DNA from 4 places in the Kitasatospora sp. NPDC058170 genome. Region 4 is predicted to be linked to each of the others. Evidence: riboswitches for the same ligand, from Rfam matches in the RefSeq annotation. Region 4 holds a riboswitch; each other region holds the start of a gene.
The links. A riboswitch is a leader RNA that binds a small molecule or an ion and turns the genes downstream of it on or off. The one in region 4 is predicted to bind cobalamin.
Positions count from the first base shown of each region.

Region 1: another riboswitch for cobalamin. It lies ahead of metE (5-methyltetrahydropteroyltriglutamate--homocysteine S-methyltransferase); the one in region 4 lies ahead of ACFVVX_RS12155 (ribonucleoside-diphosphate reductase subunit alpha).
Region 2: another riboswitch for cobalamin. It lies ahead of ACFVVX_RS07740 (CoA-acylating methylmalonate-semialdehyde dehydrogenase); the one in region 4 lies ahead of ACFVVX_RS12155 (ribonucleoside-diphosphate reductase subunit alpha).
Region 3: another riboswitch for cobalamin. It lies ahead of ACFVVX_RS29550 (prenyltransferase/squalene oxidase repeat-containing protein); the one in region 4 lies ahead of ACFVVX_RS12155 (ribonucleoside-diphosphate reductase subunit alpha).

Region 1 covers NZ_JBHVUV010000005.1:9,856-16,644, forward strand. The annotation lists gene ACFVVX_RS07750 (enoyl-CoA hydratase/isomerase family protein) at 1-469, shown strand, start outside; gene mmsB (3-hydroxyisobutyrate dehydrogenase) at 466-1,353, shown strand; cobalamin riboswitch at 1,482-1,704, shown strand; gene metE (5-methyltetrahydropteroyltriglutamate--homocysteine S-methyltransferase) at 1,842-4,199, shown strand; gene ACFVVX_RS07765 (hypothetical protein) at 4,258-6,789, opposite strand, start outside.
Region 2 covers NZ_JBHVUV010000005.1:1,394-9,410, reverse strand. The annotation lists gene ACFVVX_RS07750 (enoyl-CoA hydratase/isomerase family protein) at 1-160, opposite strand, end outside; gene ACFVVX_RS07745 (acyl-CoA dehydrogenase family protein) at 160-1,290, opposite strand; gene ACFVVX_RS07740 (CoA-acylating methylmalonate-semialdehyde dehydrogenase) at 1,307-2,806, opposite strand; cobalamin riboswitch at 3,023-3,214, opposite strand; gene dhbA (2,3-dihydro-2,3-dihydroxybenzoate dehydrogenase) at 3,560-4,312, shown strand; gene ACFVVX_RS07730 (isochorismate synthase) at 4,395-5,573, shown strand; gene ACFVVX_RS07725 ((2,3-dihydroxybenzoyl)adenylate synthase) at 5,570-7,162, shown strand; gene ACFVVX_RS07720 (isochorismatase family protein) at 7,265-7,897, shown strand; gene ACFVVX_RS07715 (ABC transporter ATP-binding protein) at 7,894-8,017, shown strand, end outside.
Region 3 covers NZ_JBHVUV010000030.1:34,356-42,372, reverse strand. The annotation lists gene ACFVVX_RS29565 (ABC transporter ATP-binding protein) at 1-608, opposite strand, end outside; gene ACFVVX_RS29560 (CbiQ family ECF transporter T component) at 605-1,759, opposite strand; gene ACFVVX_RS29555 (hypothetical protein) at 1,830-3,053, opposite strand; gene ACFVVX_RS29550 (prenyltransferase/squalene oxidase repeat-containing protein) at 3,050-4,825, opposite strand; cobalamin riboswitch at 4,929-5,085, opposite strand; gene ACFVVX_RS29545 (carboxymuconolactone decarboxylase family protein) at 5,243-5,782, opposite strand; gene ACFVVX_RS29540 (rhodanese-like domain-containing protein) at 6,062-7,435, shown strand; gene ACFVVX_RS29535 (TSUP family transporter) at 7,606-8,017, shown strand, end outside.
Region 4 covers NZ_JBHVUV010000009.1:20,181-28,197, forward strand. The annotation lists gene ACFVVX_RS12145 (glycosyltransferase family 2 protein) at 1-606, opposite strand, end outside; gene ACFVVX_RS12150 (hypothetical protein) at 850-2,037, opposite strand; cobalamin riboswitch at 2,194-2,335, shown strand; gene ACFVVX_RS12155 (ribonucleoside-diphosphate reductase subunit alpha) at 2,520-4,916, shown strand; gene ACFVVX_RS12160 (ribonucleotide-diphosphate reductase subunit beta) at 4,916-5,932, shown strand; gene ACFVVX_RS12165 (ferritin-like protein) at 6,095-7,153, shown strand; gene def (peptide deformylase) at 7,238-7,879, opposite strand; gene ACFVVX_RS12175 (tetratricopeptide repeat protein) at 7,942-8,017, opposite strand, start outside.

The DNA.
Region 1 (6,789 bases), on a different contig from region 4:
CGAACTCCCCGTCCACGACGCCCTCGCCCGGCACGTCGCACTCCCGCCGCCGGGCCCGCTGGCCCGGCAGCGGGACTGGATCGACGCCTGCTACGCGGCCGGCACCGTCGAGGAGATCCTCGACCGGCTGGCCGACAGCGGCGAACCCGAGGCGAAGAAGGCCGCCGACCGGATCGCCGCCAACTCCCCGGTCGCGGTGAAGGCCACCCTCGCCGCCCTGCGCCGGGCCCGCGAACTGGGCCCGCTGGAGGCCGTCCTGGACCAGGAGTACCGGACCTCCTGCGCCGCACTCGCCACCCCCGACCTCGCCGAGGGCATCCGGGCCCAGGTGATCGACAAGGACCGCACACCGCGGTGGAACCCGGCGACGCTGGACGCCGTCACCCCCGGCGCGGTCGCCCGCTACTTCGCCCCCCTCGGAGCGCGCGAGCTCGGCCTCGCCGCCACCACACCCCTGGAGCGCTGGTGACCCACGCCGTCGGATTCATCGGACTCGGCAACATGGGCGGCCCGATGGCCGCCAACCTGGTCAGGGCCGGCCACCGCGTCAGCGGCTTCGACCTCGCCCCGGAGGCGCTGCGGCAGGCCGCCGACGCCGGGGTCCGCCCCGCGGCTTCGGCGGCCGACGCCGTGGCCGGCGCGGACCTGGTGGTCACCATGCTGCCGGCCGGCCGGCACGTCCTGGCCGCCTACGCGGACCTGCTGCCCGCCGCCCGCCCCGGCACGCTCTTCGTCGACTGCTCCACCATCGACGTCGCGGACGCCCGGGCCGCCCACGGCCTCGCGCTGGCGGCCGGGCACCGGGCGGTGGACGCCCCGGTGTCCGGCGGTGTGCCCGGCGCGACCGCCGCGAGCCTCACCTTCATGGTGGGCGCGGCCGACGGGGACTTCGCGGACGTCGAACCGGTGCTGGCGGCGATGGGCCGCCGGATCGTGCACTGCGGCTCCTCCGGCGCCGGACAGGCCGCGAAGATCTGCAACAACATGATCCTCGGCATCTCGATGATCGCCGTCAGCGAGGCCTTCGTCCTCGGCGAGAGCCTCGGGCTGAGCCACCAGGCGCTGTTCGACGTCGCCTCCACCGCCTCCGGCCAGTGCTGGGCGCTCACCACCAACTGCCCCGTCCCCGGCCCGGTGCCCGCCAGCCCCGCCAACCGGGACTACCTGCCCGGGTTCGCCGCCGCCCTGATGGCCAAGGACCTCGGACTGGCCGCCGACGCCGCGAAGGCCGCCGGCGTACCCGCGGAACTCGGCGTGCGGGCCGCCGAGTTGTTCGCGGACTTCGCCGCCGGTCAGGGGCGCGGACTGGACTTCTCGGCCATCGTCACCACCCTCGGAGGCGCCAGGGGGTAGCCGCCCGCAGGACGGCGCCCGGGGCGGGCCCGGCACCTCGCCGTGCCGCGGCCCGTCCCGCTCCCGCCCGCTCCCGTGCGGCCATCCGGAATCCGGACCGGTCGTGACGGGCGGGCCCCGCGGGCCCTAGGGTGGGCGGTGCAGTCGGTTCGCCGTGTCCTCCAGCCACGGCGTCGTAAGAGGGAACCCGGTGGGAATCCGGGACTGCCCCGCAGCGGTGAGTGGGAACGACCGCCGTCACATGCACTGGGCCCCAACGGGGGCCTGGGAAGCGACGGCCAGTAGGTGTCCGCCTGACTCAGGCGGACGTGCCGACGAGTCCGAAGACCTGCCACTGCCCGTGTGCACCCCGCACGCGGAGATCTCGGTGACCTCGTGGGCGGGTCGGCGGAGCGGGCGGGCACATCCTGGTGTCGCGCACCCACTGTCGTACCTTCACGTCCTCGTGCTCTCCCGGGATCGCAGCGCGACTCGCGAAGGAGAGTTCCGTGTCATCGAGTTCCACCACCCCGCAGGCCGCCACCGCGCAGCCCGGCACCACCCCGCAGGCCAACTCCCCGCAGGCCACCGTCCACGGCTATCCGCGGCAGGGCCCGAACCGGGAGCTGAAGAAGGCGATCGAGGGGTACTGGAAGGGCGCGGTCACGGCCGAGGCCCTGCAGACCACCGCCGCGCAGCTGCGCCGCGACACCTGGCAGCGGCTCGCCGAGGCCGGTATCCAGGAAGTCCCCACCGGCGACTTCTCGCTCTACGACCACGTGCTGGACACCACGGTCGCCGTCGGTGCGATCCCGGCCCGCCACCGGGCGGCCGTCGACGCCGACCCGCTGGACGGCTACTTCGCCATGGCGCGCGGCACCCAGGACGTCGCGCCGCTGGAGATGACCAAGTGGTTCGACACCAACTACCACTACCTGGTACCCGAGTTGGGCCCCGCGACCACCTTCGCCGCCAACCCGGCCAAGGCGGTCGGCGAGCTCGCCGAGGCCCTGAGCCTCGGCCACACGGCGCGCCCGGTCCTGGTCGGCCCGGTCACCTACCTGCTGCTCGCCAAGCCCGCCCCGGGCGTCGCCGAGGACTTCCAGCCGATCACCCTGCTGGACCGGCTGCTGCCCGTCTACGCCGAACTCCTCGCGGACCTGCGCGCGGCCGGCGCCGAGTGGGTCCAGCTGGACGAGCCTGCGCTGGTCCAGGACCGCACCCCGGCCGAACTGAACGCCGCCGCCCGCGCCTACCGGGACCTCGGCGCGCTGACCGACCGGCCCAAGCTGCTGGTCGCGACCTACTTCGACCGCCTCGGCGAGGCCCTCCCGGTGCTCGCCAAGGCCCCGATCGACGGCCTCGCGCTGGACTTCACCGGCGCGGCCTCGGCCAACCTCGACGACCTCGCCGCCGCCGGCGGACTGCCGGGCAAGCGCCTGGTCGCCGGGGTGGTCGACGGCCGCAACATCTGGATCAACGACCTGGAGAAGTCGCTGGGCACCCTGGCGACCCTCCTCGGCCTCGCCGACCGGGTCGACGTCGCGCCGTCCGCCTCGCTGCTGCACGTCCCGCTCGACGCCGACCTGGAGCGCGAGCTCGACCCGCAGATCGCCCGCTGGCTCGCCTTCGCCCGCCAGAAGGCCGCCGAGACGGCGCTGCTCGCCCGCGGGCTGCGCGACGGCACCGGTGCGATCACCGCCGAACTCGCCGCCAACCGCGCAGACCTGGCCTCCCGGTCGACCTCGCCGATCACCCGGGACCCGGCCGTCCGCGCCCGGGTCGCCGCCGTCACCGAGGCCGACGCCCGCCGGGCCCAGGCCTATCCGCAGCGCGCCGAGGCCCAGCGCGCCCGGCTCGGCCTGCCCCTGCTGCCGACCACCACCATCGGCTCCTTCCCGCAGACCGCGGAGCTTCGCGTCGCCCGCGCCGACCTCACGGCCGGCCGCATCGGCGCGGCCGCCTACCGGGAGCGCATCGAGGCCGAGGTCCGCGAGGTGATCGCCTACCAGGAGAAGGCCGGCCTCGACGTCCTCGTCCACGGCGAGCCCGAACGCAACGACATGGTCCAGTACTTCGCCGAACAGCTCACCGGCTACCTGGCCACCCGGCACGGCTGGGTGCAGTCCTACGGCACCCGCTACGTCCGCCCGCCGGTGCTGGCCGGGGACATCTCCCGCCCGCACCCGATGACCGTCGACTGGTTCCGCTACGCCCAGGACCTCACGGACCGCCCGGTGAAGGGCATGCTCACCGGCCCGGTCACCATGCTCGCCTGGTCCTTCGTCCGCGACGACCAGCCGCTCGGCGACACCGCCCGCCAGGTGGCCCTCGCGCTGCGCGACGAGGTCGCCGACCTGGAGGCCGCGGGCGCCGCGGTGGTGCAGGTCGACGAACCCGCCCTGCGGGAGACCCTGCCGCTGCGCGCCGCCGGCCGACCGGCCTATCTGGACTGGGCCACCGAGTCGTTCCGGCTCTCGACCGCCGGGGTCCGCGCCGACACCCAGATCCACACCCACATGTGCTATGCCGAGTTCGGTGACATCCTGCGCGCCATCGAGGACCTCGACGCCGACGTGATCTCGCTGGAGGCCACCCGCTCACACATGCAGGTCGCCCGGGAGCTGGCCGGTGCCGGGTACCCGCGCGAGGTCGGACCGGGCGTCTGGGACATCCACTCGCCGCGGGTGCCGAGCACGGAGGAGGCGGTCGAGCTGCTGCGCGCCGGGCTCGCGGCGATCCCCGCCGAGCGGCTCTGGGTCAACCCCGACTGCGGTCTGAAGACCCGCGGCTGGAGCGAGACCCGCGCCTCGCTGGAGAGCCTGGTCGCGGCCGCCCGGCTGGTCCGCACCGAACTGGAGGGCTGAGGCCCGCACCGGGGCGGGTGCGCGCACCACAGCCGCGCACCCGCCCCGGCGGCCCTGCTCAGTGGCGGGCGACGCCGGGGGTGAGCTGGAAGCGCTTCGGGCGGGCCGGGGTGCGGCGCTCCTCGGCGGTGAGGAGGTCCCGGCGGGCCAGCCAGGCGAGCAGGCGCAGTCGGGCGTGCTGGTCCCGGCGGTCCGGGATCCCGCTCTCGGCGCGCTGCGGGGTGGCGGGGAGGCCGTCCTCGCGGAGCAGGACCCTGGTCGGCCGGCCGTCCTCGGCGGGCATCACCTCGAGGACGGAGAACTGCGACCCGGGCGGGAACACCACCTCGTGCTCGCCGTCCTCGGCGAAGACCGAGGTCCTGCGGCCGGTCACGGACCACACCGCGAACTCGACCGGCGTACCCAACTCGACGTCGTGGGCAGGGAGTCCGATGACCGGCGCGGGCTCGGACAGCAGCGCCCCCGGGACGTAGTGCCGCAGCTCGGACTCGCCCGCGTCTGCGCCGAGCAGCACGGCGCCGTGGTGGCTCGGGAGCCTGCGCAGGCCGGAGCCGAGGCAGGCCAGGTAGGAGGCCACCGGGCCGGGGTCGGACCGGCGTGCCGCGGCGACCAGCTCCGCGCGGGTGACCGGGATGCCGGTGTCGACGTGGTGCAGGTAGACCGCCGCCAGGTCGCTCTTGAGGTCCTCGCGCGCGCTGGAGCGCAGGGCCGGGAGGCGCATGGCGACCTGGTCGGCGTGGCTCGCGCAGCGCTGGAAGTGACTGCCCAGCAGGGTGTTGAACGCGGCGCGCTGGGCGGCGATGCCCGGTTGGGCGGGCGCGGTGGCGGCTGTCCCGGAGGTCAGCGGCCGGGCCTGCACGGGGTGTTCGGCCGGGGGCTCGGTCGGCTGTTGGGCGGGGGGCTCGACCGGGGGCTCGGCGGGCTGTCCGTCCGGCTGCTCGGCAGGCTGCTTGTGCAGGGGGTCGACGGCGGGCGGCGCCAGGACGACCGGTGCCAGGACGACCGGTTCCAGGATGACCGGTTCCAGGACGGCCGTTTCGTCGAGGGCCGATTCGGGGGCGGGCGGTTCGGGGGCAGCCGATTCGGGGGCGGGCGGCACGGGGGCAGCCGATTCGGGGGCGGGCGGCACGGGGGCGGCCGGCTCGGACGAGCTCGTGGCGGTGGCGCTCGGCCGGACGGGTTCGTCCGGCACCCCGACAACCCGGCCGAAGGTCACGGCCCCGGAGCTCGGCACGCCGTTGACCATCAGGGCCGGCTCGGCCGCCTCCGGCTGGGCGAGCGCGTCCAGCAGCCTGCCCAGGCCCGCCAGAACCTCCGGGGGCACCGGCTGCCGACCCGCGCCGACCAGCAGCCGCGGCCGCGCCGGGTCCGGTTCCAGCAGCCGGGGCTCCCGGTCGATCCCGGGGTCGGTCGGACGCAGCCACAGCCCGGCGGGCACGGCCTCCAGCCACCACCCCGGTACGTCGGTCTCGAAGAGTGCCGGTCCGCACGGCGTCAGGTCGGTCGGCGCGTCACGCCAGGCGGAGGCGAACAGGCGGCGCAGCTCGGCGGAGGCGGTCAGCTCGGTCAGCCACGGCTCCCAGGTCGCGTTGCCGTCGGCGTCCAGGAGACGGGACGAGTACCCGCCGGCGGTGCGCATCGGCAGGCCGACGGCCACCCGGACGTCACGCTTCAGTGCGACCGCGAGTTCGGCGGCCAGCCTGCTGAGCGCGCGGACGGTCGACCACGGTGCGCTGAGCAGCAGTTCACCCTGGTCGGAGGGGATCAGCCGGCGGACGGTGGCGGCCAGCCGCGCGGCGGGCGGCAACGGGCCGCCGGGGTGGCCGACGACCACGACGAAGGTGCCCTCGGCGGCGCCGGCCTGGTTCAGCGAGGTGGGCCGGGTGGCCCCGGCGGAGCCGCTCCTGAGCCAGAAGCCGTTCGGCAGCGCGCTGAGCAGCAGGCCGTCGGGGCCGGGCACCTCGGCGGCGGGCTCGGCGGGCTCGGCGGGCTCTGCCGGTACGGCGGGTATGGCCGGTACAGCGGGTGCAACCGGTACGGCGGGTATGGCCGGTACAGCGGGTACAGCCGGTACGGCGGCGGGCACGGCCTTGGGCACCGGCACCGGTTCGGTGTTGGCCACCGCGGCGGTCGCCGGAGCACCCGCCTGGGCCGACGGCGGCCAGACCGGGCCGAGGCCCCGGACCGCCCCGGCGGGCGGGCAGAGCCACCAGGACGAGGGGGCGCCCTCCTCCGGACCGCTGGTCAGCAGGGTGCCGTCGGGCCGGAGCGTGACCATCCCGTCCGGGGCCACCACCGTGATCCCGGCCAGCTCGGCGAGCTGTTCGGCCGGCCGCCGCCCGGTCGCCGGGGCGGCGGCGAGCCCGGAGGCGGCCAGGACCAGGGTGGTGGCACCCCGGGCGGCGGCGGTGTGGGTCAGTTCCGCCAGCCGCCCGAGCAGGACGGCCGCCGCGTCGGGGGCGGCCGCGAGCAGGATCAGCGCCTGCGGGGCGGGTTGCAGCCCCTCCACGGCGGCCGCCAGCCCGGCGGGGAGACCGGTCGGGCCGGCGCCGTTGCGGTGCGGGGTCGCGGCCGGGGCGATGACGAAGTG
Region 2 (8,017 bases), on a different contig from region 4:
TCGCGACCCGGTCGTCCCGCTCCCAGTCGTCCAGCGCGGCGGCGATCCGCCGCACCATGGCGTGGGTGAGGGCGTTCAGGGCGGCCGGGCGGTTGAGGACCACCAGGCCGGCCCGGCCCTCCCGCTGGACGAGGACCTCGTTCGTCCCGCTCCCGGCCATCACGCGGCCCCGGTCAGGCCGCGGGCGACGATGACGCGCATGATCTCGTTGGTCCCTTCCAGGATCTGGTGCACCCGCAGGTCGCGGACGATCTTCTCGATGCCGGACTCGGCCAGGTAGCCGTAGCCGCCGTGCAGTTGGAGCGCGGCGTTGGCGACCTCGAAGCCGGTGTCGGTGGCGTAGCGCTTGGCCATCGCGCACAGCTCGGGCGCCCGGGGGTCGCCCTGGTCGAGCGCTGCGGCCGCCCGCCACACCAGCGATCTGGCGGCCTCCAACTCCGTTGCCATGTCCGCCAGTCGGAACTGCAGCGCCTGGGCGTGCAGCAGCCGGGCGCCGAACGCCTCCCGGTCGGCCAGGTAGCCGGTGGCGCGCTCCAGCGCGTCCTGGGCGCCGCCGATCGAGCAGGCGGCGATCCCGATCCGGCCGCCGTTGAGGCCGGTCATGGCGATCCGGAAGCCCTCCCCCTCGGCGCCGAGCAGGCGGTCGGCCGGCAGCCGGACGCCGTCCAGCAGCACCTGGCGGGTCGGCTGCGCGTTCCAGCCCATCTTCTTCTCGTTGGGGCCGAAGGAGACGCCCGGGTCGTCGCGTTCGACCACGAAGGCGGAGATCCCGGACGCCCCCGGGCCGCCGGTGCGGGCCATCACCACGTACACCTGCGCGGCGCCGGCTCCGGAGATGAACTGCTTGACGCCGTCGAGGACGTAGCCGTCGCCGTCGCGCACCGCCCGGGTGGTCAGCGCGGCGGCGTCGGAGCCCGCGCCCGGTTCGGTCAGGCAGTAGCTGGCCAGGCTCTCCATCGAGCAGAGGCCGGGCAGCAGCCGGGCGCGCTGGTCGTCGCTCCCGTAGCGGTCGATCATCCAGGCGACCATGTTGTGGATCGACAGGTACCCGGCGATGGACGGGCAGCCGGTGGCCAGCCCCTCGAACACCAGCACCCCGTCCTGCCGGCCGAGCGCCGAGCCGCCCTGGTCCTCCCGGACGTAGACGCCGCCGAGCCCGAGTCCGGCGCCCTTGCGCAGCACATCGACCGGGAAGTGCTTGTTCTGGTCCCACTCCACCGCGTTCGGGGCGAGGTGCTCGCGGGCGAACCCCCGGCAGGTCTCGGCGATGGCGCGCTGATCCTCCGTCATGGTGTGCACGGCGGCCTCAGCCCATCGTCGGGATGGTGAAGCTCGCGCCCTCCTTGACCCCGGAGGGCCAGCGCGAGGTGACGGTCTTGGTCCGGGTGTAGAAGCGGATCGAGTCGGGCCCGTGCTGGTTGAGGTCGCCGAACCCGGAGCGCTTCCAGCCGCCGAAGGTGTGGTAGGCCACCGGGACGGGGATCGGCACGTTGACGCCGATCATCCCGGTGGTGACCCGGCGGGTGAAGTCCCGCGCGGTGTCGCCGTCCCGGGTGAAGATCGCCACCCCGTTGCCGTACTCGTGCTCGCTGGGCAGCCGCAGCGCCTCCTCGTAGTCCGCCGCGCGGACCACGCACAGCACCGGGCCGAAGATCTCCTCCCGGTAGATGCGCATCCCGGGGGTGACCCGGTCGAAGAGGGTGGCGCCGAGGAAGTAGCCGTCCTCGTACCCGGGCACGGTCAGCCCGCGGCCGTCGACGACCAGTTCGGCACCCTCCTCGACCCCGGCGTCGAGGAAGCCGCGCACCCGGTCCAGGGCGTCCCGGCCGACCAGCGGGCCGAAGTCGGCCTCGGCGTCGTGCGAGGCGCCGACCCTGAGCGCGGCGATCCGCTCGGTGAGCTTGGCCACCAGGGCGTCGGCGGTCTCCTCCCCGACCGGCACCGCGACGGAGATGGCCATGCAGCGCTCGCCGGCCGAGCCGTAGCCCGCGCCGATCAGGGCGTCGGCGGCCAGGTCGAGGTCGGCGTCCGGCATCACGATCATGTGGTTCTTGGCGCCGCCGAAGCACTGCGCGCGCTTCCCGCGGGCGGCCGCGGTGGCGTAGACGTACTGCGCGATGTCGGAGGAGCCGACGAAGCCCAGCGCCGCCACCCGGGGGTCGTCGAGCAGCGTGTCGACCGCCTCCTTGCCGCCGTTGACGACGTTCAGCACGCCCGGCGGCAGACCGGCCTCGACGAAGAGCTCGGCGAGGCGCAGCGGCACCGAGGGGTCCCGCTCGGAGGGCTTGAGGATGAAGGCGTTTCCGCAGGCGATGGCCGGTGCGGCCTTCCACAGCGGGATCATCGCGGGGAAGTTGAACGGGGTGATGCCGGCGACCACGCCGAGCGGCTGGCGCAGCGAGTACACGTCGATGCCGGTGCCCGCGCTGTCGGTGTACTCGCCCTTCAGCAGGTGGGGCACCCCGGCCGCGAACTCGACGACCTCCAGGCCGCGTTGGAGGTCGCCGTGGGCGTCGGCGACGGTCTTCCCGTGCTCGGCGGACAGCAGCCGGGCCAGCGGCTCGCGTTCGGCCTCGACCAGCTGCAGGAAGCGCAGCAGCACGCGGGCGCGGCGTTGCGGGTTCCAGGCGGCCCACTCGGTCTGGGCCTGTTCGGCGTCGGCGATCGCCGCCTCGGTCTCGGCCCGGCCGGCGAGCGGTACGCGCGCCTGGACGGTGCCGGTGTTGGGGTCGTACACGTCGCCGAACACCCCGGAGGTGCCGGTGACGTGCTTTCCGCCGATGAAGTGGGTGAGCTCACGGACCATCACAAGCCTGCTCTCGTCAGGATGTCGGGAGGATCCGAGGGCTGGGGCACGGCAGGGGTCGGCGCCGCGCGCCGCGGTGGGCGGGTCACGGGGTGCCGGGTTCTGCCTGGCGCGGTGGAGACCGTCAGGGTGACGGGTGTGCCGCGGCCGTCGCAGGATCACCAGGGCCAGGAGGAACACAGACCGGTGCCATGCGTGTTTGCTCCATCCTCGTGGACAACACGGAACACCCGCAGTCGGTATCCTGACTCCCGGATCAGCGCGCGCCACCCGGCCTTCCCGGCTGGCTGCCAGTGGCTGGTACTGCGGTGACGCGCTCCCCGGTCACAGTGGCGGGACCGTGCCGGATTCACACCGGCTTCCCTGCACTGCGGGCCTTGGTTCACGACCATATAGTTGGACGTCCTAGTAAGTCCAGGGTGCCGTGCCCCCACCGAGCCCCAGGCGCAAGGGCTCCCCGGCCTGAACCCCTCCGCCGGACATGCCACTTAGGCAAGGCTAACGTCATGTCGGGCGCCCAGCCCGCCACAGCGCCCGGGCGGCAACAGGACCGGGAAGGGGGCGGGGCGGCCGCTGGAGCCCGCCAATGCGGTTAGGCTAACCTTACCTCACTGTCTCGCAAGCCTGTCCGACAGCCGCCGCGCTCCGACCTCAGGGAGAACGTCCATGCCACCCGCCCTCAGCCGCGTCCCCAGACCGCGTCGCACCGGCCGGGCCCCCGGCAAGTCCGCCGCCACGACGGCGCGGTGACCCGTGGCATCGATATCCACCGATGAGTTCAAGGGCCGGACGGCCCTGGTCACCGGCGCCTCCCAGGGCATCGGGGCCGCCGTCGCCCGCCTGCTGACCGACCGCGGGGCCCACGTCGTGGGCAGCGACCTGTCACCCTCCGGGCCCTCGGTCCACCGCCTCGACGTCACGGACGCCGGGGCCGTCGAGCGGCTGGTGGAGCAGGCGGAGCGGGAGCACGGACCGCTCGACATCCTGGTCAACGTCGCGGGCGTGCTGCACTCCGGACCCGCCCTGGACACCAGCGACGAGGACTGGCAGCGCACCTTCGCCGTCAACACCACCGGGGTGTTCCACACCTGCCGCTCCGTCGGGCGCCGGATGGCCGAGCGCGGCCGGGGCAGCATCGTCACCGTCGGGTCCAACGCCGCCGGCGTCCCCCGGATGAACATGGCCGCGTACGCGGCCTCCAAGGCGGCCACCACGATGTTCATGCGCTGCCTGGGCCTGGAGCTGGCCGCCTCCGGGGTGCGCTGCAACCTGGTCTCGCCCGGGTCCACCGACACCCCGATGCAGCGCGCGCTGTGGACCGACGACGACGCCGAGCGCCGGGTCCTCGAAGGCGACCCGGCCACCTACCGGGTGGGGATCCCGCTCGGCCGGATCGCCGCGCCCGAGGACGTCGCCGAGGCGGTCCTCTTCCTGGCCGGCGACCGCGCGCGGCACGTGACCATGCACGACCTCTACGTCGACGGCGGCGCCACCCTGCGGGCCTGACCCCGACCCGGGCGGCCCGGAAGCGCCCGCCCCTTCGAGTCCCACCACCCCGGTGCCCCCGGCACCGGCAGAACGGAGCACCATGACCACGGCTTCCGAGGCCCGGTCCCCCGTCGCGGCGCCGCTGGACGGCAGCGCACTGCTGGCCGCCTACCGCCCGGCCGCCGACCGGGCCTTCCTCACCGGCCCGACCCGGACCCTGCTCGCCGAGGGCGTGCACCGGTCCGTCCCCGACCCCGCCGAGGCCGGCCGGCTGCTGGCCGCGGCGCAGGCCGAGGGCCGCGACCCGGTCGTGGTCGGCGCGATCCCCTTCTCCCCCGGGCGCCCCGCCGAACTGTTCATCCCCGAGCGGGTGCTGCGGGCCGAGCCGATCCGCGGCACCCGCGCCGCCCCCGCCCCCGCCCGGGCGGCGCGGGCCGCGTGGACCAGGCGTCCCGTCCCCGCGCCCGGGGGCTACCGGGACGCGGTCGCCGAGGCGGTACGGCTGATGGGTCAGGACCCGGAGCTCGCCAAGGTCGTCCTCGCCCGCACGCTGGAGCTCACCTCCCCCGGCGGCACCGACATCCCCGCCATGCTCGGCCGGCTGCTGGACCGCGACCCGCACGGCTACACCTTCGCCGTGCCGGCCGGCGGCACCGCCACCCTGGTCGGCGCCAGCCCCGAGCTGCTGGTCTCCCGTCAGGGCGGCCGCGTGGTGTCGAACCCGCTGGCCGGGTCCGCCGCCCGCAGCACCGACCCGGTGGAGGACCGGCGCCGGGCCGAGGAGCTCGCCCGCTCCCCCAAGGACCTCGCCGAGCACGCCTTCGTGGTCGACGCCGTCCGGCAGGCGCTCGCACCGCACTGCGACGACCTCGTCGCCCCCGCGCAGCCCTCGCTCGTCCGCACGGCCGCCATGTGGCACCTGTCCACCACCGTCACCGGGACGCTGCGCGACCCCGCCACCAGCGCCCTGGACCTCGCGCTGGCCCTGCACCCCACCCCGGCGGTCTGCGGCACCCCGACCGACCGGGCCCGGGAGCTGATCGGCACCCTGGAGCCCTTCGACCGCGGCCTCTACACCGGCGTGGTCGGCTGGGGCGACGCCGCCGGCGACGGCGAATGGGTCGTCACCCTGCGCTGCGCCGAGGCCGACGGCGAACGGCTGCGGCTGTTCGCCGGCGCCGGCGTGGTCGCCGCCTCCGTCCCGGAGCACGAACTGGCCGAGACGGCGGCGAAGTTCCGGACCTTCCTGCACGCCGTCGGACTGGAGAACGCCGAATGAGCCTCTACCCCCCGGAGGTCGCCGACCGCTACCGCGCGGCCGGCTACTGGACCGGCGAGACGCTGGACACCATGGTCCGCCGCCACGCCGCCGCCACCCCGGAGCGGATCGCCGTCACCGACGGCGACCGCCACTGGAGCTACGCCGAGCTGGACGCCCGCGCCGACCGGCTCGCCGCCGGGATGCTCTCCCGCGGGCTGCGCAGGGGCGACCGCGTCGTGCTGCAACTGCCCAACGTGGCCGAGTTCTTCGAGGTGTTCTTCGGCGCGCTGCGGGCCGGCGTGGTCCCGGTGATGGCCCTCCCGGCGCACCGCCGGGCCGAGATCTCCTACTTCTGCGAGTTCGCCGAGGCCAGGGCGCTGTTCGTCGCCGACCGCCACGAGGGCTTCGACCACCGCGAACTGGCCGCCGAGGTGTGCGCGGCGGTGCCCGGCCTCGGCGAGGTCTTCGTGGTCGGCGACCCCGGGCGCTTCACCCCGCTCGCCGAGCTGCGCGCCGACGCCCCGACCGCCCCGGCCGACCCCCCGACCGCCGGCGACCTCGCCTTCCTCCAGCTGTCCGGCGGCAGCACCGGGCTGCCCAAGCTGATCCCCCGCAGCCACGACGACTACCTGTACAGCGTCCGCGAGTCGGCCGTGATCTGCGAGCTGTCGCCCGCCAGCGTGTACCTCTGCGCGCTGCCCGCCGCCCACAACTTCGCGCTCAGCTCGCCGGGCACGCTCGGCACCCTGTTCGCCGGCGGGCGCGTCGTGCTGGCCCGCGAGCCCAGCCCGGCCACCGCGCTGCCGCTGATCGCCCGCGAGCGGGTCACGATCACCGGCGTCGTCCCGCCGCTGGCCCTGGTCTGGGCACAGAGCGCCCCCGCCGCCGGCCACGACCTGTCCAGCCTCGAACTGCTCCAGGTCGGCGGCGCCAAGCTCAGCGAGCAGGCCGCCCGCCGGCTCGGCCCGGCGCTCGGCTGCCGGCTCCAGCAGGTGTTCGGGATGGCCGAGGGCCTGGTCAACTACACCCGCCCCGAGGACCCGGAGGACACCGTCCTCACCACCCAGGGCCGCCCGATCTCGGCCGACGACGAGATCCGGATCGTCGACGACGAGGACGCCGACGTGCCCGAGGGGACGACGGGACACCTGCTGACCCGCGGCCCCTACACCATCCGCGGCTACTGGCGGGCGCCCGAGCACAACGCGCGCTCCTTCACCCCCGACGGCTTCTACCGCACCGGGGACCTCGTGCGCCGCACGCCCACCGGCCACCTGGTCGTCGAGGGCCGCGCCAAGGACCAGATCAACCGGGGCGGCGAGAAGGTCGCGGCCGAGGAGGTCGAGAACGTCCTGCTCGCCCACCCCGCGGTGCACGACGTGTCGGTCGTCGCGGTCCCGGACGACTACCTGGGCGAGCGCAGCTGCGCCTACGTGATCCTCCGGCCCGGTGCCGAGCGGCCCCGCCCCGCCGTGCTGAAGGCCTTCGTCCGCGCCGCCGGCCTCGCCGACTACAAGGTCCCGGACCGTGTCGAGTTCGTCGACGACTTCCCCAGCACCGGTGTCGGCAAGGTCAGCAAGAAGGACCTCCGCACCGGCTCCCGCTAGCCTCGCCGACAGCCCTGCCGTCACCACCGGCCCGCCCCACCAGCGCCACCAGCCAGCCCCACCAGCGCCACCAGCCCTGACCGCCCAGAAAGGCCTCCCCGCATGGCACTGCCCGCCATCGCCCCCTACGAGCTGCCCGGCCCCGCGGACCTCCCACCCCGCAAGGTGCCGTGGCAGGTCGACCCGGCGCGGGCCGTCGTCCTCGTCCACGACCTGCAGAACTACTTCCTGGGCGCCTTCCCGGCCGAGGGCCCCCCGCTGGAGCCGGCGCTGGCCAACACCGCCCGGATCCTCGACCGCGCCCGTGCCCTGGGCATGCCGGTGGTCTACTCCCACCAGCGCGGCGGCCAGACCCCCGAGGAGCGCGGCCTCCAACTGGACTTCTGGGGCCCGGGCCTGCCCGACGACCCCCGGGCCCAGGCGGTGCCGGACGTGGTCGCGCCCGCGGCGCAGGACCACATGCTGCTCAAGTGGAAGTACAGCGCGTTCGCCCGCACCGACCTCGCCGAGCTGCTCGACAAGGCCGGCCGCGACCAGCTCGTCATCGTCGGCGTCTACGCCCACATCGGCGTCCTGATGACCGCCTGCGACGCCTGGATGCGCGACGTCCAGGCCTTCGTGGTGAGCGACGCCGTCGCCGACTTCTCCGCCGAGAAGCACGCCGAGGCGCTGCGCTGGGCCGCCGAGAAGTGCGCCGTCGTCCTGACCACCGACGACCTCCTGGAGGGGAAGTGACCACGACCGGCGGGCGGCTGCTCACCGAGAAGGTGACGCTGCGCTACGGCGACCGCGCCATCGCCACCGAGCTGTCGGTGGCGGTGCCGGACGACTCGTTCACGGTGATCGTGGGCCCCA
Region 3 (8,017 bases), on a different contig from region 4:
TCCAGGCGGTGCTCGGCGAGCAGCACGGTGACGCCGAGGTCGTGCACCAGCCGGGTGATCGCGGCGAGCACCTCCTCGGCGGCGGTCGGGTCGAGGGCGGAGGTGGGTTCGTCCAGCACCAGGATCCGCGGGTGCGCCGTGAGCACCGAGCCGATGGCCACCCGCTGCTGCTGTCCGCCGGAGAGTTCGTGCAGGGCGCGGTGCCGCAGCTCGGCCAGGCCGAGCAGGTCCAGGGTCTCCTCCACCCGCTTGCGCATGACCTCCGGAGGGATCGCCAACTGCTCCATGGTGTAGGCGAGTTCCTCCTCCACCGTGTCGGTGGTGAAGCCGGCCAGCGGATCCTGGCCGACCACGCCCACGACATCGGCGAGTTCACGCGGCGGGTGGTCGGCGGTGTCCCGGCCGTCGACGGTGACGCTGCCGCGCAGGGTGCCGCCGGTGAAGTGCGGGACGAGGCCGTTCACGGCGCCGAGCAGAGTGGACTTGCCCGCGCCGGTCCGCCCGACCACCAGGCAGAGCTCGCCCTCGGGGACGTACAGGTCCACATCGCGCAGCACCGGTTCGGCGGCACCCTCGTACTGGACTGCGACGTGGTCGAAACGGATCACTTGGCCACCTCGGCGGGCGTGCGGTCGGGCGTGCGGTCGGACGGTCGGGCGGCGCCCGGGGCGGGCGCCGCGGTGCGCGCGGGGCCGCGCTCGGGCTGCGGGGCGATCAGGCCGGCGGCGCCCGCGAGCAGCACGGCGGCCGTCGGGACGGCCGGCAGCGGCGGCCAGACGAGCGGGTGGAGCGAGGGGTTGAGCTCGGTGGCGGAGTAGCCGACGGTGGCGAACAGCACCACGGCGGCGATCACCCCGCAGGCCGCGACGCCCCACTCGGCGGCCCGCCACGGGTCGGGCCGGTAGCCGGTGCGGCTCACCCGGCGGCCGCCCAGCACCAGGCCGGCGCAGCAGAGTGCCGCGCCGCCCGCCAGGGCGGGCAGGCCGAGCAGGGCGGGCGCGGTGCCGTCGAGCAGGCCGTACACGCCCGCGCAGAGCCCGGCCATGCCGGCCAGCATCAGCGCTCCGGTGGCCCGGCGGGAGCGCCGGGTCGCGGTGCCCGAGCGGCCGTAGCCGCGCGAGTCCATCGCCGCGGCGAGCCGCAGCGAGCGTTCCAGCGCGTCCTCCAGCACGGGGACCACGATGCCGCGCATCGCCCGCACCCCCGACCGGCCTCCGGCACGCAACCGCCGGGCCCGGGCGACCCGTTGGACGCTCTGGACGAGCTGCGGAGCGACGCTGACCGCGACCGTCACGGCGACGCCCAGCTCGTACAGGGCGCCCGGCAGCACCCGCAGCGCCCGCTTCGGGTTGGCCAGGGTGTTGGCCGCGCCGATGCAGCAGAGCAGGCAGGCCAGGCGCAGCCCGTCGAAGGCCGCCGAGAGGGTGGCCTCCAGCGAGACCGGTCCGCCGATCTCGATCCCCGCGTACCAGGCGGGCGTCGGGAGGTGCGGGAGGGAGAACAGCAGGTGGTCCTGCGGGGTGATGCCGGTGGCGAAGACGCAGCGGAACACCACCCGGATCGCCACCACGGCCAAGGCCAGCCACAGGTAGTAGCGGAAGCCGCGCGCCCAGGGGGCCTCGGTGCGGCGGGCGGTGACCACGTAGCCGAGCACGGCGAGGACGGTCAGCAGGATCAGCGGGTTGGTGGTGCGGCCCGCGGCGGTGGCGAGGGCCAGCGCCCAGATCCACCAGGCCAGCGGGTGCAGGGTACGCGGCACCCGGCGGCACCCGGAGACGGGCTCCGGGGGCCGGGCGGTGCGCTCGGCGGGGCGGGGGGTCGGCACAGGATCAGTCCGCCTGCCGGCGGCGGCGCCGGGCGGCCAGCAGCGTGGCGAGGCCGAGCCCGAGGACGATCGCCACGGCGACCAGGCCGGGCGCGATCGAACCCGTGTCGTGCGGCGCGTCGGCGACCGGTTCGGCGTCCACCACCCGGGAGGTGCCGGAGGGCGACGGGGTGGCCGTGGGAGGGGTGGTCTCCGGGGTGGCGGCCGGGGTGTCGGTGGGTGTCACGGCGGCGGCCGGGTCCGCGGTGGGCGCGGGCGGCTGCTCGGGCGACGGGTCGGCGGGCGGGGGCTCGGTGGCCGTGGTCTCCGGGGCCGCGCCGGTGGCGGGCGGCGGCGTGGTCCGGGCGGCGGTGGAGGGTGCGGGCTTGCGCCCCGTGCCGCCGGAGCCGGCTCCCCCGGTGGCGGAGCCTCCTCCGCCGGCGGCGGCACCGCTGCCCGCCGTGCCGCCGCCGGTCGAACCACCGGCGGCCGTTCCCTGACCGGCTCCGGTTGCGCCGGCGGAACCGGAGCCGGTCGTGCCGGCCGTGCCGGTCGAACCCGCCGAGCCGGTGGAGCCGGTCGTGCCCGTGGAGCCGGTCGAACCGGAGGTCCCGGTCGTGCCGGAGGTACCTGCGGAGCCGGTCGAACCGGAGGAACCGGTCGTGCCGGCCGTCCCGGTCCCTCCCGTGCCCTCGCCCACCGGCTCGGCGTTGAGCGCCCGGACGGTGTCGGGCGAGTACGCCGGACGCCCCTCGGTGCCCTCGATGTTGGTCGCGCCGAAGATCCACAGGTCGACGCTGCCCGGCTTCGGGTGGTAGCTCATCGCGCCGAGCTGGCTGTACGACCAGGTGTTCTCACCCGGGTCGGCGTGCCAGTAGGACCAGTACGCCGTCGCGGGCGGCGTCAGCACGCACTTCTCCTGCTCGGGCGGCGGGAACTGCTTGCCGCCCTGGTAGCCGCTGTAGCCGATCCGGCAGATGAACGCCGGGCCGTCGTGCCCGGTGCCGGCGGTCCGCCAGCCGCCCTGGTTGAGCAGGGTGTACCCGGTGGTCGGGGTGGTGCCGCAGGAGCGCAGCAGCGGGCCGCCCCACTTGGCGAGGTCCACCGCGAGCACCACCCCGGAACTCGTGGTGCAGCGGCCGAGGGGCAGCGGGTCCGCCGCCGCCGGGCCGGCCAGGCCGAGCGCGGCGGCGAGCAGGGTCAGCACGGCCACAACTCCGGCCGGCCGGTTGAGCGTCGAACGGTTCACCGGTGCCTCCCAGCGGACGAACGGGTACGGCGGGCGTAGGCGACGGCGGCGCCGCCGGCCAGCAGCAGGGCCAGGGCCGTGAGGGCGATCGGCTCCACCTCGGTGCCGGTGCTCGCGAGACCGGAGCCGGACGGCACGGGCACGTCGAGGCGGACCGGGACCGCGGGGTACGCGGTGGAGTCGCCGGGGCCCGGGCGGTTGTCGGTCCGGCCGGGGGCGGGGGCGCCGCCGGCGGGCGGGGCGGACTCGGGAGGCGTGCCGGTCGGGATGGTGCCGGTCGGCGTGGCGGTCCCGGTCCCGGTCGGCGAGGCGGTCGCACTCGGGGACGCCGTCGCGGTCGGGGACGTGGTCGCGGTGGGCGAGGCTGTCGCGGTCGGGGACGTGGTCGCGGTGGGCGAGGCGGTCGCGGTCGGGGACGTCGTCGCGGTCGGCGAGGCGGTCGCCGTCGGGGAGCCGGTGGCCGTCGGCGAAGTGGTCGCCGTGGGGGACGCCGTCGGCGAGGGCGAACCGGTCGGCTGCGTCCCGCCCAGTGGGCGGCTCAGCGTCCCGAAGGAGGTCCCGACCGTCCCGCCCAGCGCCTGGGTGGAGGCCCGGACGTCCGAGCCCTGCTGTCCCCCGGCCGCGACGTTGAAGCCGCCGTCCGCGTTCTGCTGCCCGGTCAGGAAGTCCCGGGCCCGGGCGATCGCCGCGCCGTACGAGGCGGCCCGCAGGCTCAGGCCCTGGACGGCGAGGGCGGCGGAGTTGGTGGAGTCCCCGGCCGCACCGGGGAAGCCGCCGTCGGCCAGCTGCCGGCCGGCGATCCAGGCCGCCGCCCGGTCCACCGCCTGCTGCGCCGCGGGGTCGTCGGTGAGCAGCGCGAGGGCCATCGCGGCCATCGCGGTGCTGTCCACGTCCGAGTCCCCGGTGGCGGGGATCAGGCTGGGCCAGGAGCCGTCCGGGTGCTGAAGGCCCTTCAGGTAGCCGACCGGGCCGGCGGCCGCCGCGGTGTCCCCGGCCCGCAGCTGCGCCATGATGCCGAGCGCCTGGGAGAACACCGAGGTGGCGTAGGTGTAGTTGCCCGCCGCCGCGCAGGAGGTGTCGGGCGCGGGGCTGGGTGCGGCGCAGACCGTCTTCGCCAGTGCGGCGATCAGGTCCTGCCCGCCGAAGCGGTGCGGGTCCCGGCCGACGACCTCGGCCAGCAGCGCCTCCTTGCCGATCGAGCCGCCGCCCGCGTACTCGGAGCCGATCCCCGTCCAGTCGTCCGCGGTGCGGCCGCTGCCGTCGGTGCCGCGCCCGTCGAGGAAGTCGGCGATCCGGCGCAGCGCGGGGTCGTCGGTGCCGGTGGCGGCGAGGGCGAAGGCCGCGTCGATGGTGAGGCCGAAGTCGGCGAAGCCGGAGTCGGGGAAGGCCTCGTAGTAGTGGCCGTCGAGCAGCCTGGCCGGGGCGGTGAGGTAGCCGGAGCCCTTGGCGAGGTCGGGCGTCCGGCCGCCGGGCTGCGGGGTGGTGACGTCGTGGGCGAGGGTGGCGGTGCTGAACCCGGCGTTGTGCAGCAGGTTCATCCCGGTGGGCGGGTGGGCGTCGCAGCCGCCCACGATGCCGCCGCCCCAGGGCCCGAAGTCGACGGCCACGACGGCGCCGGAGGTCGCGGTGCACTCGTCCATCGGGTCGGCGGCGGCGGAGCCGGAGTAGCCGAACAGGACGGCGCTGCCCGCCGCCACGGCGAACGCGGTGGCCGCGGCGAGGGACAGGGTGCGGCGGTCTCTGCCGCTCGTACGGGTGCTGCGGACCTTCACCGGACACTCCCCAGTCGGTCGACGCGGGGCCGTGCGCAGCGAACGGCGTGCCCGTACCGGGGCAGCCGTCACCATCGCACCGCAGTCCGCGACGGCGCTCGTGTTGCTCGAAAACCCCCGGCGCAGGCATTCCGGCTCGCCCGTGCCCCTCTCGGGGACCAGGCCTACGGTTGCGGGTCAGCGCCGGATTCGGACCGGCTTCCCCTGCTGCCGAGGAGGAAAAAACGCTTCATCAGACCACGGCGCACAATCCGTGGTCAACGTGTCGCCCGGCCGCACACCGCCGAGTTCACCGACCCGGACAGCGGCCCCCCGAACGCCAACACCCGTGGCCGACACGGCACGACGGCCCTCGCGCAGTGGATCGCGCGAGGACCGTCGTGCGGCGTCAGGTGCGGTACCCGGTGGCGCCGCCGGTCAGCGCGGGCTGCCGTAGCCGCGCTCGACGATCCGCACGGCTCCCTCGGTGTAGTAACTCCGGTCCGCCGGAAGCTCGGTGGCGAGACAGTCGACGTAGCGGTTGTACATACAGAAGGCCGCCGCGATCAGGACGGTGTCGTGGATCTCCCCGTCGCCCGCCCCCTCCGCGCGCGCCGCCTTGACGGCCGCCTCCGAGACCGGGCCGACCTGCGCCTGCACCTCGGCCGCGATCCGCAGCAGCGCCCGCAACTGCGGTGACACCGGCGCGGTTTCGAGGTCCGTCTTCACTGCCGTCACCACGTCGAGGCCGCCGTCGAGCTGGGCGGCCGCGAAGGCCCCGTGCGACTCGGAGCAGAACCGCGTCCCGTTGAGCTCCGACACGTACGAGGCGATCAGCTCCCGCTCACCGCGCGGCAGCGGGGACGGGCCGCGCAGCAGCGCTTCGGCCAGCTGGTTCAGCGGCGCGGCCGTATCCGGGCGCTCCACCATCAGACCACTGATACCGGGCAGGTCGTTCCCGATCCTGATGTGCGGCACTATGCGTTCCCTCCGGGCGGTTCGGCTGTGGACCGCCCCATGCTCCCGGCCCCCGGACAGCCGGACCATCTTCCGGATTGCTGAATACCGGCGGCGGGCGAACGGCCCGCAGGACGGCCCCGGCCGGCCGCCGACGAGCGCGGGCCCTTCCGTCGGCACGAGCGTGAACCGGTCCGTGTGGCGACCGTCGCACCCTCCCAAAAATACCCCCCCAGGTATTTCTGTTACGGTGGATCCAGATACCCCGGGGGGTAACTGCGCGACGAGGGAGAGTGTGCCGTGTTCTTTGCCGACATCCTGGAGACCGAAGGCCTGGGCAACCGGAGCCATCTCGCGGGCGGGCCCCGGACCGCGGTGGTGGTGGATCCGCCGCGGGACATCGACCGGGTGATCGCCGCGGCGGCCCGGCGCGGGGTGCGGATCGCGGCGGTCGCCGAGACGCACGTCCACAACGACTACGTCAGCGGCGGTCTGGAGCTGGCCCGGGTGACCGGCGCCCGCTACCTGGTGCCCGCCGGGGCGTCGGTGGCGTACGAGCGGGTCGCGGTCGCCGACGGCGACGTCGAGGAGATCGACGAGGGCCTGGTGCTGCGGGCCGTGGCCACTCCGGGGCACACCCCGCACCACACCTCCTACGTACTGGAGCACGAAGGGCACGCCGTCGCCGCGTTCACCGGCGGGTCCCTGCTGATCGGAAGCGTGGGCCGGCCGGACCTGGTCGAGCCGCGCCTGACCGAGGAGCTGGCGCGCGCACAGCACGCCTCCGCGCACCGCCTGGCCGCCGAGCTGGACGACGAGGTCGCGGTGATGCCCACGCACGGGTTCGGCAGCTTCTGCTCCTCCGCCCAGGCCGGCGGCGAGGGCAGCACGATCGGCGTGGAGAAGGCGTCCAACCCGGCGCTGGTCCAGGACGTCGAGACCTTCGTCGCGGAACTGCTGGCCGGGCTGGACGACGTGCCGGCCTACTACGCCCACATGGGCCCGGCCAACGCCGCCGGCCCCGCCCCACTGGACCTGACCGCGCCGCGCCGCGCCGACGCCGGGGAGATCGCCCGCCGCCTGGCCGCCGGGGAGTGGGTGGTGGACCTGCGCAGCCGCACGGCCTTCGCCGAGGGCCACGTGGCGGGCTCGTTCAACTTCGAGGTCGACGGGCAGCTGGCCACCTACCTGGCGTGGATGGTCCCGTGGGGCCGGCCGGTGACGCTGCTCGCCCGGAGCGCCGAGGAGGTCTCCCGGGCGCAGCGCGAGCTGGCCCGGGTGGGCATCGACCGCCCGGCCGCCGCGGCCGTCGGCTCGCCCGCCGACTGGGTCGGCGGCGAGGTGCCGCTCGCCTCGTTCCCGCGGGCGACGTTCGCCGACCTGGCCGCCGCACGCGGGCGGGGTGAGGACGTGGTGGTGCTGGATGTGCGCCGCGACGGCGAGCGGGCCGGCGGCTGGATCGAGGGGAGCGTGCACGTCCCGGTCCACGAAGTCCACCGGCGCCTTCACGAGGTGCCCGCCGGGACGGTGTGGGTGCACTGCGCCGGCGGGATGCGGGCGGCGATCGCCGCCTCCGTCCTGGACGCCGCCGGGCGCCGGGTGGTGGCCGTCGACGACGGCTACCCGGCCGCCGCGGCGGCCGGCCTCACGCTCACCCCGCCCGCCCGGTCCTGACCGCACCACCCCGTTCCGCCGCACCACCCCGTTCCGCCCGGCCCGACCCGGGCCGGCGGAACGGGCGCACCTTGAGGAATCACCATGCTTGTGTCACCTCGCGGCCCCGGCCGCGGCACGCCCGCCCGGGCGCATCGGACGCCTGAGGACGGGACGGCGGGCACCGCGATATGACCGCGCTCGTCCTCGCCCTCCTCGCCGGGGCGCTGGTCGGCCTCGCCCTGGGCTCGCTCGGGGCGGGCGGAAGCATCCTGGCCGTTCCCGCGCTGGTCTACCTGCTCGGCTTCAGCCCGGCCGGGGCCACCACCGCCAGCCTGATCATCGTGATCGCCACCTCGCTCACCGCACTGGTGGCCCACGCCCGGGCGGGAGCGGTGCTCTGGCGGCCCGGTCTGCTGTTCGCCGCGGCCGGACTGCTGCCCGCCGCCGCGGCCGGGCTGCTGTCCGTACGCATTCCCGCCGCCGCGCTGACCCTGGCCTTCGCCGCGCTGGCGGTGCTCGCCGGACTGCGCATGGTGCGCGGGCGGACGCCCGCGGCGACGGGAGGCGTATCGGCGAAGGGTGCGGTGTCGGCGCCCCGCG
Region 4 (8,017 bases):
GTCCCGCTCCAGGTACGGCAGGACCTCGTGCAGCAGGTCGTGGCGGGGCGCGAAGTCGGCGTCGAGGATCAGGATGAACTCGCCGTCCGAGCGCCCGAAGCCGTAGTGCAGGTTGCCGGCCTTCTTGAACCAGCCCCGGTTCTCCCGGACGCCGTACCGGAAGCCGAAGTCGGCGGCCATCGCCTCGACCTCGGGGTTCGCCGCGTCGTCCAGGACGAACGGCATCACCAGGCCCGGGTAGTGCTCGGCCATCTTCCGCACGTACGTCCAGGTGTTGTGCAGCACCTCGATCGGCTCGCCGCAGACCGGCAGGAAGACGTCCACGGTCGGGAGCTCGTCGGGCTTCCACTGCCGGACCAGCCGGCGGTGCTCCTTGATGTCGAAGTTCGGCGTGAAACTGTTCACGCGCAGCGACACCAGGTAGTAGACGACCGTGAAGAACAGGAACGGCACGCAGAGCCAGAACCACGACCCCACGGAGTACAGCTGACCCTGGCTGACCACCAGGCAGGCGAAGCTGACCACCGAGCAGAGGGTCAGCACCCACTGGTGCCTGATGGTGTAGCTGTACTTCTCCTGCGAAGTGGGCGGGGCCGGCAGCAGCATCGACGGGACGGGCTCGCCCGGGCTGCCGCGTCTGCGGCCTGCCGCTCTGCGCCGTCTGCTGGCCGCATTGACGGCAGCGCTCACCGCGCGGTACCTCCTGCTCGCTGATTCCCCGTTTCGGGGGCGCTTTGGGGCAGGCCGGTGCCTCCCCCCGAAGGCGGTCATCCTATCGGACAGCCATCTGCCGTCCGCACCGGGACGGTTGGCCGCCGGACGGTCCGCCGGCGGCCTCCTCCGGCAGGCTCAGCCGGTGTGTCCGGCGCGGCCCAGCAGGACCGCCTTGGTGCGGTCCGCGAGCGAGGTGCCGGCGGTCGAGGCCACCGGGTCGCCCTGGTCCGGGGTCTGCTTGAGCGAGCCCGCCACGGTGAAGTAGCCGAAGCGGCCGATCGCGGCGTGCGTCTCCGTGCAGCCCGACTTGTCGGTCACGCAGAACATGGCCACGCCGGGGCCGGCCAGACCCTGGATCAGGCCGGCGTGACGGCCGAGCGCGCGGTCCGCGCCCGCCTTGTTGTCGAAGACCGCGACGCCGACCGTCACCGCGCTGTCGCCGCTGACGTACGTCGCGCGGACCAGCGAGCGGCAGGTGTCGTCGCCGAGGGCGAGGCCGAGGCCGCCGGTGGTCGCCTTGGAGCACGGGGACGTCGCCCCGGTCACCTTGCGGGTCCACACCTTGCCGTCGACGGTGCGGGTCTGGTCCGGGAACAGCGTCGCGGCGTCGACCGGGAGCTTGTCGGTGGCGGCGTCCGAGATGACGGCCAGCGCCTGCTCGGTGGGCACCCCGGCCGGGGTGGAGCTGGCGGCCGGCTTGGGGTCGCCGCCCTTGCCGTCGCCGTTGATCCACACGCCGGCCGCGACCACACCGCCGACCACGACGGCGGCCAGCGCCGCCGCGCCGATCCACAGGCGCTTGCGCTTGCGGGACTCGTTCGCGTGGCGGTCCGCCATCGCGCCCCAGTCCGGCTCGGCGGCGGACTGCGGCGCGGCGGCCTGCGGCCACTGGTTGTACGGGGGCGGCCCGCCGGGGCCCTGCGGCTGCGCCGGAGGCATCGGCAGCGTCTGGGCCAGCGGCTGCGGCTGCGGCTGCGCCGGAGGTATCGGCACGGTCTGGGCCAACGGGTGCGACTGCGGCTGCGGCTGCGCCGGGGGCATCGGCACCGTCTGGGCCGACGGCGGGTAGCCGCCCGGACCGGTCGGCACGTGCGGCGGCGCCGGCGGCGGGGCCTGCGGCGGCACCCCGGCCCCCGGCTGCGCGTACGGGGTCGCGGGCGGTCCGAAGCCACCGGGCGGCGGCGGCACCGGCCCACCCTGCTGCTGCGGCGGCACGGGCGGCTGACCCGGCGGCACCTGACCCGGCGTTTCCGGCTGCTGACCCGGCACCGGCTGCGCCGGCTGACGCGTCCACTCCGCCGGTACGCCCGTTCCCTCGCTCATGTGCCGAGATCGTAGGGCATGACCCCGACGGCCGGTCGTCCGGTAACCAATCCGTTCCCAAAACCGGCCGTCCGCCGGACACCCCGGGCGCCGCACCCGCACCCGCCGTCATCGTCCCGACACGCGGCGCCGCACAACATGTGGTGTCGCATCGAGCGGACACCACTAGATGTATGCTCGATCCTGCTGTCGACGCAGGGGAACCCGGTGCGAGTCCGGGACTGCCCCGCAGCGGTGTGCGGGCGGCTCCCCTGAGAGCCCGCGAGTCCGAGTACCTGCCGACGGCGTGCCACGGCCTCCCCGCAGAGGCCCTGCAGCACGTGCAGTACTTCCGGGCCTCGCGGGCGGGCCGGGGATGCCACCGTCGCGCGACGCCACCAGGCGTTCGCGCCGTGCTCCCCTGCCCCGGTCGGCCCGGTTGCCGGATCCACCGCCGATCGCCGCCAGGAGAGAGCGCCTTGACCACCGCTGCCTCAGCCACCCTGCCCGCCCAGGGTTCCCCCGCCGAACCGACGGTTTCCGACCCCGGTGGTTCGCTGCTCCGGCTACTGACCGACCGCAGCGTCGATCTCCCCCAGGTGGACCCCGGCCATGTCGCCGCCGCCGCGCTCCGCGGCCGCCACGCCGGCTCGGACTTCGCCGAGCTGCGCGGGCTGGCCGTGGAGGCCGCCGCGTCGATGATCGCCGAGGACCCGCAGTACTCGAAGCTGGCCGCCCGCCTGCTCGCCCTGGAGATCGTCGACGAGGCCGTCAGCCAGGGCTCGGTCTCGTTCTCCGCCTCGATCGCCGTCGGCCACGCCGAGGGCCTGATCGGCGACACCACCGCCGCCTTCGTGGCCAAGCACGCCGCCGCCCTGAACGCGCTGATCGACCCGAGCGGCGACGACCGCTTCGAGTACTTCGGCCTGCGCACCGTGCAGAGCCGCTACCTGCTGCGCCACCCGATCACCCGCAAGGTCGTCGAGACCCCGCAGCACTTCCTGCTCCGCGTCGCCAGCGGCCTGGCGGTCGGCGACAGCGAGCAGTCGGTGCGCGAGGTGGCCGAGCTGTACCGCCTGATGAGCCGGCTGGAGTACCTGACCTCCTCGCCGACCCTCTTCAACTCCGGCACCCGGCACCCGCAGATGTCGAGCTGCTACCTGCTCGACTCGCCGCTGGACAACCTGGACTCGATCTACTCGCGCTACGCCCAGATCGCCCGCCTCTCCAAGCACGCCGGCGGCATCGGCCTGTCCTACTCGCGGATCCGCTCGCGCGGCTCGCTGATCCGGGGCACCAACGGCAAGTCGAACGGCATCGTCCCGTTCCTGCGCACCCTCGACTCCTCGGTCGCCGCCGTCAACCAGGGCGGCCGCCGCAAGGGCGCGGCCTGTGTCTACCTGGAGACCTGGCACGCGGACATCGAGGAGTTCCTGGAGCTGCGCGACAACACCGGCGAGGAGGCGCGCCGCACCCACAACCTCAACCTGGCGCACTGGATCCCGGACGAGTTCATGCGCCGGGTGAACGCCAACGCCGACTGGTCGCTGTTCTCCCCCGCCGACGTGCCCGAGCTGGTCGACCTGTGGGGCGTCGAGTTCGACGAGGCGTACCTGAAGGCCGAGCAGGCCGGCAAGGCCGTCCGCACCATCCCCGCGCAGACCCTGTACGCCCGGATGATGCGCACCCTGGCGCAGACCGGCAACGGCTGGATGACCTTCAAGGACGCCTCCAACCGCGCCGCCAACCAGACCGCGCTGCCCGGCCGCACGGTGCACTCCTCCAACCTGTGCACCGAGATCCTGGAGGTCACGGACGACTCCGAGACCGCCGTCTGCAACCTCGGCTCGGTCAACCTCGGCGCCCACGTCGCCGCCGGCGCCACCGCCGGGGACCTGCTGAACGCGATGGACTGGGACCGGCTGGACTCGACCGTCCGCACCGCCGTCACCTTCCTCGACCGCGTGGTGGACATCAACTTCTACCCGACCCCCGAGGCCGGCGCCTCCAACTCGCGCTGGCGCCCGGTGGGCCTCGGCGTGATGGGCCTGCAGGACGTCTTCTTCCAGCTCCGCCTGGACTTCGACTCCGCCGAGGCCAAGCAGCTCTCCACCCTGATCGCCGAGCGCATCATGCTCACCGCCTACGAGCGCTCCGCCGACCTGGCCGAGCAGCTGGGCCGGCACGAGGCGTACGGCGAGACCCGCGCCGCCCGCGGCGAGCTGCACATCGACCACTTCCCGAGCGCCGCTCCCGAGTGGGCCGACCGCTGGACCGCCCTGCGCGCCCGGATCGCCACCACCGGCCTGCGCAACTCCCTGCTGCTGGCCATCGCGCCGACCGCCACCATCGCCTCGATCGCCGGCGTGTACGAGTGCATCGAGCCCCAGGTCTCCAACCTGTTCAAGCGCGAGACCCTCTCCGGCGAGTTCCTCCAGGTCAACCCGTACCTGGTGCGCGAGCTCAAGGAGCTCGGCGTCTGGGACCAGCAGACCCGGGACGCGCTGCGCGACGCCAACGGCTCCGTCCAGGAGCTCACCTGGCTGCCCGCCGGCGTCCGCTCGCTGTACCGCACGGCCTGGGAGCTGCCCCAGCGCGCGCTGATCGACCTGGCCGCCGCCCGGATGCCGTACATCGACCAGAGCCAGTCGCTGAACCTCTTCATGGCCGCGCCCACCATCGGCAAGCTCAGCTCGATGTACGCGTACGCCTGGAAGGTCGGTCTGAAGACCACCTACTACCTGCGCTCGCGCCCGGCGACCCGGATCGCCCAGGCCGCCTCCGGCACGGCGCGCGCGGCCGCCCCCGTGCCGGTGGCGTCCCCGACCCTCACCCCGGAGGAGGAGGCCGCGCTGGCCTGCTCCCTGGAGAACCCCGAGTCCTGCGAGGCCTGCCAGTAATGTCCGTCGACCGCGAGAAGATGCTGCTCGACCCCGGGTTCGAGCTGACCCTTCGCCCGATGCGCTACCCGTCGTTCTACGACCGCTACCGCGACGCGATCAAGAACACCTGGACCGTCGAGGAGGTGGACCTGCACTCCGACGTCGCCGACCTCGCCAAGCTGAGCGAGGGCGAGCGGCACATGATCGGCCGGCTGGTCGCCTTCTTCGCCACCGGCGACTCGATCGTCTCCAACAACGTGGTGCTGAGCCTCTACAAGCACATCAACTCCCCCGAGGCCCGGCTCTACCTGTCCCGGCAGCTGTTCGAGGAGGCCGTGCACGTCCAGTTCTACCTGACGCTGCTCGACACCTACCTGCCCGACCCCGAGGACCGCAACGCGGCCTTCGCCGCGGTGGAGAACATCCCCTCCATCCACCAGAAGGCCCAGTTCTGCTTCAAGTACATGAACGCGGTCGACCACATCGACTCGCTGCAGACCAAGGACGACCGCCGCGCGTTCCTCCTGAACCTGATCTGCTTCGCGGCCTGCGTCGAGGGCCTGTTCTTCTACGGCGCCTTCGCGTACGTGTACTGGTTCCGCAGCCGCGGCCTGCTGCACGGCCTGGCCACCGGCACCAACTGGGTGTTCCGGGACGAGTCCATGCACATGGACTTCGCGATGTCGGTCGTGGACACCGTCCGCGAGGAGGAGCCCGACCTCTTCGACGAGACGATGGCCAAGCAGGTCACCGAGATGCTGGAGGAGGCCGTCGAGGCCGAGCTCCAGTTCGCCCAGGACCTCTGCGGCGAGGGCCTGCCCGGCATGAACACCGCGTCGATGCGCGAGTACCTGCAGGCCGTCGCCGACCAGCGGCTCGCCCGCCTCGGCATGCCGATCCGGTACGGCTCGACCAACCCGTTCGGGTTCATGGAGCTCCAGAACGTGCAGGAGCTGACCAACTTCTTCGAGCGCCGGGTCTCCGCGTACCAGGTCGCCGTCGAGGGCTCGGTCGCCTTCGACGACGACTTCTAGGCCGCACCTGACAACCCCGCAGCCCCGCCCGGTGTCCGCACCGGGCGGGGCTGCGGCGTTCCCTCGTCCGGATGAACCGCCGGGCCACACCGGGACGACACGCATACGGACGACCCGCCGCCCAGTACCTTCCGGCCACAGCCGAACGGAAAGGGGCCAGCCGTGACCACGGTTCTGGACTACGGGAGCGACGCGATCGTCCAACTCATGAGCGTGGCGGAGGAGGACTGGACCGAACAGGAGCTCAGGGACGCGCTGCAGCGCGCGATCATGCTGGAACTCTCGACCATCCCGCCCTACGCCACCGCCCTCTGGTCGATCACCGACCCCGACAACAGCAAGCCGGTCCGCCACACCATCCGCGAGATCCTCTTCGACGAGATGTCGCACTTCGGTCTGGTCTGCAACATGCTCACCAGCATCGGCGGCGACGTCGTCCTCAAGGACCCGCTCACCGTCCCGAAGTACCCCGGACAGCTCCCCGGCGGGGTCAACCCCGGCCTGGAGGTCTACCTCAGCGGGCTGACCCGGGAGTCGGCCTGTCTGTTCTCCGACATCGAGAAGCCCGAGCACCCGCTCGCCTTCGCCGCCGACGGCAACACGATCGGCGCCTTCTACCAGCGGATCGCCAACGTCTTCCCCACCTTCGCCCACCTGCTCACCGGGGAGCGGCAGGTGGACTTCCCGCTCGGATCGTCCCACGGCGCCGGCAACGACATCGTCCCGATGAACACCATCGACGACGTGCTCGCCGCCATCCACGTCATCCAGTCCCAGGGCGAGGGCACGGAGGCCTCCCCGGACAACCCCTTCCCCGGCGCCCCGGGCGAACTCGCCCACTACTACGCCTTCAAGGAGATCGCCGTCGGCAAGAAGCTCGTCCTCGACGAGCGGACGCAGACGTTCGGGTTCACCGGCGCCGACGTCCCGCTGCCGGACACCTCCCCGGTCGCCCGCGTCCCCCTGGGCGGCTGGGCGGAGTCCCCCGGCAACGAGCCCGACCCGGCCACCGCCGCTCTCCTGCACACCTTCAACCAGCAGTACAGCAAGATGCTGAGCGACCTCCAGGACGCCTGGGGCAGCGCCGGGCCCGCCTCGATCGGCCCGGCGATCGGGCTGATGGGCGCGATGCGCCGCACCGCCCAGCAGATCAACACCGTCAAGCTCCCGGCCGACCCGCGCTTCACCTACGGCCCGGAGTGGCTCTTCGTCCAGGACTAGGACCGGACCCGGCCCGGGGACCGGGCACGGACGGCACGAGGGCCGGTGCGGTCACCCCGCACCGGCCCTCGTGTGACGTGGTCGTCAGCCGTTCGCCACCGTCGCGTACCGCGGCGTGCCCTCGGCCATCTGCCGCAGCGCGTCCTTGCGGTCCCGCTTCGACAGCTTGTCGATGTACAGGAACCCGTACAGGTGGTCCGTCTCGTGCTGCAGGCAGCGGGCGAAGAAGCCGGTGCCCTCCACCCGGATCGGGTTGCCGTCCTTGTCCTGCCCGGTCACCGCGGCGTAGTCCGGCCGGGGCAGCTCGGCGTACGCGGTCGGCACCGAGAGGCAGCCCTCGTTGCCGTCGTCCAGGACCCGCTTGCTGCCGGCCGGCAGCTCCTCCAGCACCGGGTTGACGACGTGGCCGATGTGGCGCACGCCCTCGTCGTCCGGGCAGTCGTAGACGAAGACCTTGAGGTCCACGCCGATCTGGTTGGCCGCCAGGCCCACGCCCTCGGCCGCGTACATCGACTGGAACATGTCGTCGATCAGCCCCGACAGCTCACCGTCGAACGCGGTGACGTCCTTGACCTCCCGGTGCAGCACCGGGTTGCCGTACACCGTGATCGGACGCGCGGTGCCCTTCGAGAGGTCCGGCTCCTCGCCGACCACCTTCACCGGCTGGGCCTCGCCCTGCTCGGGCTCGTGGTCGTGGTCGTGCTGGTGGTCGTGCTGCTCCGCCATCGCTGCTTATCTTCCGATTCCGTGGACTACCGAGGTATACCGATCAAGAGTAAGCGGCCCGCTCAGCAGACTTCCTCGAGATCCCGATACGCCCTGGTCCCCGGCGCCGCGGCCACCCAGCGGTCCAGCAGCGTGCGC